DNA from 2 places in the Paraburkholderia largidicola genome. Region 2 is predicted to be linked to the other one. Evidence: riboswitches for the same ligand, from Rfam matches in the RefSeq annotation. Region 2 holds a riboswitch; the other holds the start of a gene.

Region 1 (4,381 bases), on a different replicon from region 2:
AAGCTCGCCGCACCGCCCGACACGCCGAGCACATACGGTTCGGCAAGCGGATTGCGCAACAGCACCTGAAGCAACGCGCCAGCGAGCGCTAGCAACGCCCCGCAACCGAAGCCGGCGAGCGCGCGCGGCAGGCGCAGTGTGCGCACGATCTGCACGGCGAGATCGGACGATGCGTCAGCCGACGGCAGCAATGCGTCGAATACGCGCGTCGGCGCGACGCTCACGCTCCCGAGCGCAAGCGACGCCACGAAGACCGCGAGCGCCGCGACGGCGAGCGCCGTCCAGATGGCGAGCGCGCGCTTCGCGCTCATGCCTCGCGCGATGTGGATCGGCTGACGTTGCACGAGGCCGTTCATCGCGCGTTATTGCTGCTGCCAGCCGACGGTGATGTAGGCGCCACGCCTTGGCGTGTTATACGTGTAGGCGAGTTCATAGTCCTTGTCGAAGAGATTCTGGATTTGCGCGGCCACGTACCACGCCTTCGTGACGTTGTAGCGCGCCGACAGGTTCACGATGCCATAACCGCCAAGCGCCGTGCCGCTGTCGTCACGCTCGCCGCTCACGAGCCATTCGCCGCCCACCCGCCAGTTGCCGATATTACGGTTCGCCGCGAACGAAGCGAAATGCCGCGCGCGACGATTCAGATCGGTATGCGTGTCTTCATCGACGGGATTCTGGAACGTCACGGCCGCGCGCACGTCGGTCTTGCCGACATGGCCCTGCCACGATCCTTCGATGCCCTGCACTTTCGCATGCCCCACGTTCTCCGCCACGAAGATCCCAGGCGTGGTCTGCACATAGTCGATCAGGTTCGTGTAGCGCGTCTGGAATGCCGTGAGCTTCATCAGGCCGAGCGCATCGGACGCGTACTGCAACGCGGCTTCGACGGAATGGCTGTGCTCCGGCTGGATCAGCGGATTGCCGCTATACGGGTAGTACAGATCGTTGAAGCTCGGCGCGCGAAACGCATCGGACCAGCTTGCAGTCACCTTCCAGTGCTCGTTGAAGTCGTAGCCATAGCCCAGATAGTAACTGTTGGCTCCGCCGAAATCCGAGTACTGGTCGCGTCGCAGGTTCGCCTGGATCTGGCTGTTGCCGAAGCGCCCCGTATAGCCCGCAAACACCGAGTTCACGTGACGATCGGGCGCGCTGTACTGGTTCGAGTCGAGCGTCTGGTCGAGATGCTCGTAGCCCAGTTGCAGCTTTTGATCGCGCGCAAACGTGAAATCGTTTTGCCACGTGTACTGCCGGTTGTCCGAATCGTAGCGATACAGATAGTCGCCATTGAGCGACGTGTTGCTGCGATCGTTACCCGTCGCGACGACGAAGCGTGTCGTCCACCCGTCGGTGAGCTTGCCGTTCGCGAACGCCGAGGCTGTCTGCACCTTGCTGTGCAGGTTGTTGAGATCGGTGGGCAGGCCGAAGGGATTGTCGAAGCTGTCGTTGCCGTTCGACTGGAAGTAGCGCAGACCGATGTCCCACTGGTCGTTGAGCTTGTGACGCAGCGACGCGCTCACGCTCTCGTTGAAGTAGCCGTTGGCGTTCGGATTGACGGGCGCGAGCGCCGGGTCGATCGACGAGAAACCGTCCGTCTTCGCACGCGCGAGCGTGACGCTGAAGGTCGTGCGGCCGTCCTTGTCGAGCGCGCCGTCGACGCCCGCCGCCTGGCGCTGCGTGTGATAGCTGCCGTACTCGACGTCGAAGTGAAAACGCGGCGGATGGTTGCCGCCATCCTTCGTGAACACCTGCACCACGCCGCCGATCGCACCCGATCCATACAGCGCCGACACGTTGCCGTTGACCACTTCGACGTGATCGATCTGATCGAGCGGAATCTGCTCGAGTTGCGCGTTGCCCTGGCTCACCGAATCGACGCGCACGCCGTCGATCAGCACGAGCGATTGCGTCGCCGACGCGCCGCGCAAAAACAGACTCGAGGTCGCGCCCGGCCCGCCGTTGCGCACGACCTGCGCGCCGGGCGCGAACTGCAGCAGCCCCGGCAAGTCGCGCGCGCTGTTGTCCGCGATGTCCTGCGCGTCGAACAGCGTGGTCTGCGGAATCGCGTCGGCGAGTCGCTGCGCGCGGCGGTCCGCCGTGACGACGATGGGCGACAAAGTCGTGGGGATTGTCTTTGACGAAGTATCGGTCGGGCCATTGTCCGATCGATCCGTGGATGTGGCGGATGGGTTCGCCTCGTCGGCTGGCTGCGCACTTGCAGCGAACGGGACTGCAGCGAAGGCGATGACGGCAAGCGCGGCAAGCGGCGCGCGCCTGACATGCGGACACAGCAAACGCGGAAACACCGGACGCGAAAACGCCGGGTGGACAAACACGGAGGTGAGCATCGAAAGAGTCCTGTGGGCCTGTGCGCGGCCCGCTCCTCGTGGGCCGATGCCTGTACAAGGAGCGATACGCTCCTTGCCTCCGGCCGGTATCCGGGCTGACGACTGGCCGACCCGCCTTCCCACGCATCATGCGCAGTGGCGCTTCGCACGGCATCGGCTCTCATGGATGGCTCGACGCGTGCATGGGTCGACCTGCAGGAACTGCGGTCGTTGTACCGTTGCGAGGACAGCGCAGGTTGGCTCGTCCGGGCGGACTTCGCTCCCTGCTTCCCGTTTAACTGCGCGCGGCGCGATACCGCGCGCGGGCACCAGAGTGCCGCAAGTGTAGAAGTGGCGCACACACGCGTCAAGAACGCGAGGCATCGCATCGACTTCGATGACGGACTGTTAAAAAAGTCCCTGTTTTAAGGGTGAAAATGTGTGAATCGCGACGAGACACCTGGATAATGCGGCGTTAAAGCGCTACTGTTACGTCTCGAAACGAGACAAATGCCCGAGCGTGCGACATTCCGCGCTAGAATGCCATGTCTTTAGAGGACGCAGCACATGCTCACCGAACTCGAAACACTGTCACAGAACATCGGCCGGCTGATCGAGATCAGCCAGCGCTATAACGAAGCGCGCCTCGCACTCGAAGAACAGCTCGCACAAGCGCGCGCCGAATGCGAAGCCACCCGCGTAGAACTCGAACAGACTCGCGAAGAACGCGCCGCGTTGCAAGCGGAGCGCGATGCGCTGTCCGCGAAGATCGACGATGCCCAGGTACGTCTGAACGCCATCCTCGAGAAGTTGCCGCGCGCTCGCGGTCATGAGCCCGACAATCAACTCGATCTCCTCGCGCCCGAGCAGCAGGCGCAGGCCAATCACGACGCGAACAACGACGCGACCCGCCACGGAGAAAACGCATGACCACGAAGCAGATCGAAGTGTCGATCCTCGGCCAGCCCTATCGTCTCGCCTGCTCGCCGGAAACGGAAGCGGCGCTGCTCGAAGCGGTGGCGCGTGTCGACGCCGAGATGTCGAAGATCCGCGCCAACAGCAACGTGCGCGGTCAGGATCGTATCGCCGTGATGGCGGCATTGTCGCTGGCATCGGAACTGCTTAGGCTGCAAGCCAGCGTGCGACACGGAGAATCATTTCCCGCCGAAGAAATCCGGCGTACAATGCACCAGATGAATGAGCAGCTGGGCACTGTGATCCAACAGTACGGCAGCGTGCAGTAAAGAAAATTCTGGTGGGCTTGATTGGTTTGCGGTCGGGCCCATGTTGTAGAGCAAACGTTTTAAAGCTTCCCTGCCTGGTTCGCCAAGGTCATATATTCCTTGAACCAATGCTATGTGCACGGTTGCGGAAATTTGTAGCACGGGTGTGCGCGTCACTCTGTCTGATGTACCCGAAGTGCTGCTAACTGCGACCAATTCTGAACCTCAGGTTCAGGATGCCGGCCTAGCGGCTAAGGCGGGGACCTATACGAACGGCATCGGACTTTGTCCGATGCCGTTTTTCTTTGTGCGTGCGCTTTGCGGCCTGATGGCACGCGGCATGTTGCAAGACGTTTGAACCCGACTGTTCGACGAAGACTTCCTTCTATCTCACGTTCAATCCGACTCATGCGCTACTGGCTGATGAAGTCCGAACCGGACGAAGCGAGCATCGACGATCTCGCGAATGCCCCGCAACGCACGCTGCCCTGGACGGGCGTGCGCAATTACCAGGCGCGCAACTTCATGCGCGACATCATGAAGATCGGCGACGGCGTGTTGTTCTATCACTCCAGTTGCCCTGAGCCGGGCATTGCGGGCATCGCCGAAGTGTCGTCGACGCCCTACCCAGACCCGACCCAGTTCGATGCGAAGAGCCCGTACTACGACGAGAAGTCGTCGCAGGAAACGCCGCGCTGGACGCTCATCGATGTCGTGTTCAAGAAGAAGATCAAACTGATCCCGCTCGCCGCGTTGCGCGAGCATCCCGAGCTTGCCGACATGCGCGTGCTCGCGAAGGGCAACCGCCTGTCGATCACGCCCGTGACGGAGGCT
Region 2 (4,381 bases):
GACGACGTGCAGCATCTCCGGCCGCGCGTTCACGACAGCGAGGACTTCTTCGAGCGGAAGGTATTCGTACTTCAGCACGGTATTCAACTCGTCGAGAATCACCATCTGGTATTCGCCGCTTTCGATCATGCGGCGTGCCTCGTTCCAGCCCTTGCGCGCCGTCGCCATGTCGGCCTCGCGGTCCTGCGTGTTCCAGGTGTAGCCGTCGCCCATCGTGACGAAATCGCAATTCGCCTGCGCGCCGAGGAAGTCGCGCTCGGACGTATGCAGCGCGCCCTTGATGAACTGCACGACGCCGAGCTTCATGCCGTGGCCGAGCACGCGCACGGCCATGCCGAACGCCGCCGTCGACTTGCCCTTGCCCGTGCCGGTATTGACGATCAGCAGCCCCTTCTCGACGTTGGCCTGCGCCTGCTTCTTCTCGTGGCCTTCGCGGCGGCGCTGCGTCATGCGTGCATGCGATTCGGGATCGGTCTTCATCGATGTTCCTTGATTCTGGTTGTGTCGTTGGAATGAGGGTGTGCGGCAGCGCACGCGATGGCGACAGTCACGCCGTCTTGCGCCTGTTTGCGCACGAGCAGTTCGCCGCCTTGCGCGGCGAGCAGCGCGCACGGTTCGCAGACGCCGTCGATGCCGAGATGCGCGCGCACGTGCCGCGATGCGTCGATCGGTGTGTCGAGCGCGGCGATCGCTTCGCGCGTGAAGGTTCGTAACGGCAGCGCGTGCCGCGCGCAGAATGCGACGAGTCCCCGCTCGTCGGCTTTCGTATCGACCGAGGCAATCGCGATCAGCGCAGAAAACGGCAGCGCGCTGCCAAGTGCTCCACGCACGGCCGCTTCGATCTGTTCGGCCGATGCGCCGCGCCGGCAACCGATGCCTGCAATCAGCGCCGTCATGGCGCGAGCATCGCATCGACGGGTGCAGCCAGCGACGCGACGCCGCCGATCACGACGATCGACGGCGACCCGAGCTGCGCGTCCGCGACGCGTTGCACGAATTCGCTGAGCGTCGCGCGGACATGGCGCTGCTCGGGGCGCGTCGCCGATTCGATCGCGGCGCAAGGCGTGTCGGGCGGCATGCCGGCGTGCAGCAGCGCGTCGACGATTTCGTTGAGCCGCCGCATGCCCATGTAGATGACGAGCGTCATGTGCGTGGCGACGAGCGCGCGCCAGTCCGCTTCGTGTTCGCCCGCGCCGTGGCCGGTGACGAAGATCACACCCTGCGCGTGATCGCGATGCGTGACGGGAATGCCGATCGCAGCGGGCGCGGCGATGCCCGCCGTGATTCCGCTGATGATTTCGACGTGGATGCCCGCGGCCTGCAGTGCCTGTTGCTCTTCGCCGCCGCGGCCAAACACGAACGGGTCGCCGCCTTTGAGCCGCGCGACGCTGCGGCCCGCGCGCAGATGATCGAGCATCATCGCGACGATTTCGGGTTGGGGTGTGGATTGCTGGCCGCCGCGCTTGCCGACATGGACGACCTGCGCGTCTGCGCGCGCGAACTGCAGGACCTCGGGATTGACGAGATCGTCGACCAGCACGACGTCGGCCAGCGCGAGCGTGCGCGCGGCTTTGAGCGTCAGCAGTTCGACGTCGCCGGGGCCGGCGCCGATCAGCCAGGCGCGGCTCATGACGGGGAGAGCGCCGCTGCACGGGCGGGCGCGTGATTGTGACTGGTCATGCGATGTTGCGTGTGACGCGCGACGGCTGCCGTTGCTTGGGCTTGCGTCTCGCGTGGGCGCTGGTATCCGTTTCCCGCGGTTCCAGCGAATGGCGATCATGTTGTCGCCCCCTTGCGTCTGGCCGGTATCCGGGCTGACGGCTCATCGCGTTCGCCTTCCCACCTGCGGATGACAGGCAGTGGCCTTGAACGCACTGCGCGGAACATGCTTCGTTCCGCTCACCGTGTGACCGTTGCGGGGACAGCACAGGCTTGGCGCCTTCGCGTTTCGCGCGCGTTGCGGCTGCGATGGAGAGGCGCTTCCCTGTTTCCCGTTTAACCCCGCCAGCCGTCGAGCCTGCGGGGCACCAGATGCGCCAATACGATAGCACACCGGCTCCTGCAGGCGGGCGGCGCGGGGTTTTTCAACGCCCTTGCCCGATGGCGGTCCTCGCCATGTTTCGAGAAGTTCGAAAAGTATTTTCAAACCGTATTGGTGGCAAAGCCCAAGGGTGGTCCTTTATAGTGGCCGGAGGCGAAATGTCAGGTTTTTCCGGTTTGAAACATCGGATAACTAATGAAATTTCACCCCAATCGGTATCGACAAGTCTTGGTCGCCGATTTTGACTGCATCTGCCGGCTAACAGGCAGATTAACCCTAGGGAGAACATCAAAATGAAATTAGCAACGATCGCGTCGCTCATGCTGGCAGCCGCGCTGACGGCGACTTCGGCGCAGGCTGCGGACTCGCTCGCCAAGGCCGCGGATGCGCTCGTGGAAGCTGCGCCGCCCGTACACCTGAAGGCGCGCATCATCGCGATCGACGCAGGTGCTCGCACGGTCACCCTGAAGGGCGAAGACGGCATCGAGGTCACGATGCAGGTGGATGGAAAAATGGCTGGGTTCGACAAGCTTCGCGTGGGCGACAAGGTCGATGTGCTGTACAAGAACGCGCTGCTCGTCCAGGCCGAGAAGGTGGACCCCGCCGGCAAGGGCATCCGTGAGCGCGTCGATGCTCAGGTGACCCTGAAAGGTCCGGACGGCCGGGATGCGGTGCATCAGGTCGAAACGCTGTCCACTGTACAGAAGATCGACCCGGCCAAACGCCTGCTCACATTGCGCGGCGTCTACGAGACGCAGGTCATCAGAGTCACGCCGGATTTCGACCTGAAGAACCTGCACGTCGGCGACACGATCCACGCGGTTTTCGTATCGGCAACCGCTATCGACGTCACGCCGCAAGGCGCTGTGCACTGAGTTGCGCATTTCCGCGGCTGTCGCAGGGCGGCAGCGGGCGGACGTCCCCCTTAGCGAACCCCACGCAATCGAACGACGGCATACGGCGCGCCGTGTGCCGTCGTCTCTCCTTGACGCTACCTGCCGCGGGGCCTAAACTCGCACGCACTCTGGTGCTCGCGCGCGCTCTCTGCGCGCGCAGTTAAACGGGAAATAGCAGGCTGTGCGCACAGGCGCCGGTCAAACTATGCTGCTCCCCGCAACGGTAGGTGAAGGCATCGCGAAGACGATGCAGAGCCGGCCTCGCTGCATGTGCGTCCAATAGCGGCCCATGCAAACAATCCACTGCGCGAAAACGCTCGCGCGGGAAGGAGAGGCGGCGCTTTCATCAGCCCGGATACCGGCCCGAGAAAACGACGCCATGCTGCGGGGATGCGGCACTGCGTTCACGATTCCTCATGCGTTGCAATGCGGTTTCGCGCCCGTTTCGTCGGGCCGCGAAGCTCATGCGGCGCTGTTTTCGTCCCCGTGCATCATTTTGACCTCGTATCGCTTGCCGGATGGCGCGCGACTTCGAGGTCACTCGAACGCATTTCGCGCTACGGAGCCACCATGCAGACACAGATGCGCAAGATTCCGGTGACGATCGTCACGGGCTTTCTCGGCAGCGGCAAAACGACGTTGATGCGTCACATTCTTCAGCACGCGGGCGGTTTGCGCATCGCGGTGATCGTCAACGAGTTCGGCGAACTCGGCATCGACGGCGAGATCCTCAAGGGCTGCGGCATCGGTTGCGACGAAGACGGCAACGAGACGGAAGGCCAGCTGTACGAGCTTGCCAACGGTTGCCTGTGCTGCACCGTGCAGGAAGAGTTCTTCCCCGTGATGGAGCAACTGGTGGAGCGGCGCGCGCAGATCGATCACGTGCTGATCGAAACGTCGGGCCTCGCGCTGCCGAAGCCGCTCGTGCAGGCGTTCAACTGGCCGTCCATCAAGAACAGCTTCACCGTCGATGCCGTCGTGACGGTGGTCGACGGTCCGGCCGTTGCGAGCGGGCAATTCGCCGAAGACCCCGTCGCCGTCGACCAGTTGCGCAAGGCCGATCCGAATCTCGATCACGAATCGCCGCTGCATGAGCTTTTCGAAGACCAGCTGTCGGCCGCCGATCTCGTGATCCTCAACAAAACCGATCTGCTCGACGAAGCACAACAGTCGAGCGTCGAGGCCGTGATTCGCGAAGAGATTCCGCCGCAGGTCAAGGTGGTGCGCGCGCACATGGGCCAGCTCGATCTGCATGCGCTGCTCGGGCTCGAATCCGCATCGGAAGAAACGATCCATCTGCGTCACGATCATCACGGCTCCGCTGACGACCCCGACCACGCCGACCATCATCACGATGAATTCGACTCGGTCGTCGTGTCGGCGCGCGCTCCATCGCGTGAGGCGATGATCGCGGCGTTGCAGCGGGTGGTCGAAGGCCACACGA

The links. A riboswitch is a leader RNA that binds a small molecule or an ion and turns the genes downstream of it on or off. The one in region 2 is predicted to bind cobalamin.
Region 1: it holds a riboswitch for cobalamin, as region 2 does, so the genes downstream of both, PPGU16_RS12265 (TonB-dependent receptor domain-containing protein) here and cobA (uroporphyrinogen-III C-methyltransferase) in region 2, are expected to answer to the same signal.

The regions. Positions count from the first base shown of each region.
Region 1 covers NZ_AP023174.1:2,756,627-2,761,007, forward strand. The annotation lists gene PPGU16_RS12260 (FecCD family ABC transporter permease) at 1-356, opposite strand, end outside; gene PPGU16_RS12265 (TonB-dependent receptor domain-containing protein) at 363-2,345, opposite strand; cobalamin riboswitch at 2,410-2,673, opposite strand; gene PPGU16_RS12270 (hypothetical protein) at 2,892-3,254, shown strand; gene PPGU16_RS12275 (cell division protein ZapA) at 3,251-3,568, shown strand; RNA gene ssrS (6S RNA) at 3,633-3,814, shown strand; gene PPGU16_RS12285 (EVE domain-containing protein) at 3,956-4,381, shown strand, end outside.
Region 2 covers NZ_AP023175.1:253,863-258,243, forward strand. The annotation lists gene cobO (cob(I)yrinic acid a,c-diamide adenosyltransferase) at 1-480, opposite strand, end outside; gene PPGU16_RS17870 (cobalamin biosynthesis protein) at 477-896, opposite strand; gene cobA (uroporphyrinogen-III C-methyltransferase) at 893-1,630, opposite strand; cobalamin riboswitch at 1,784-2,047, opposite strand; gene PPGU16_RS17880 (hypothetical protein) at 2,335-2,916, shown strand; cobalamin riboswitch at 3,050-3,318, shown strand; gene cobW (cobalamin biosynthesis protein CobW) at 3,508-4,381, shown strand, end outside.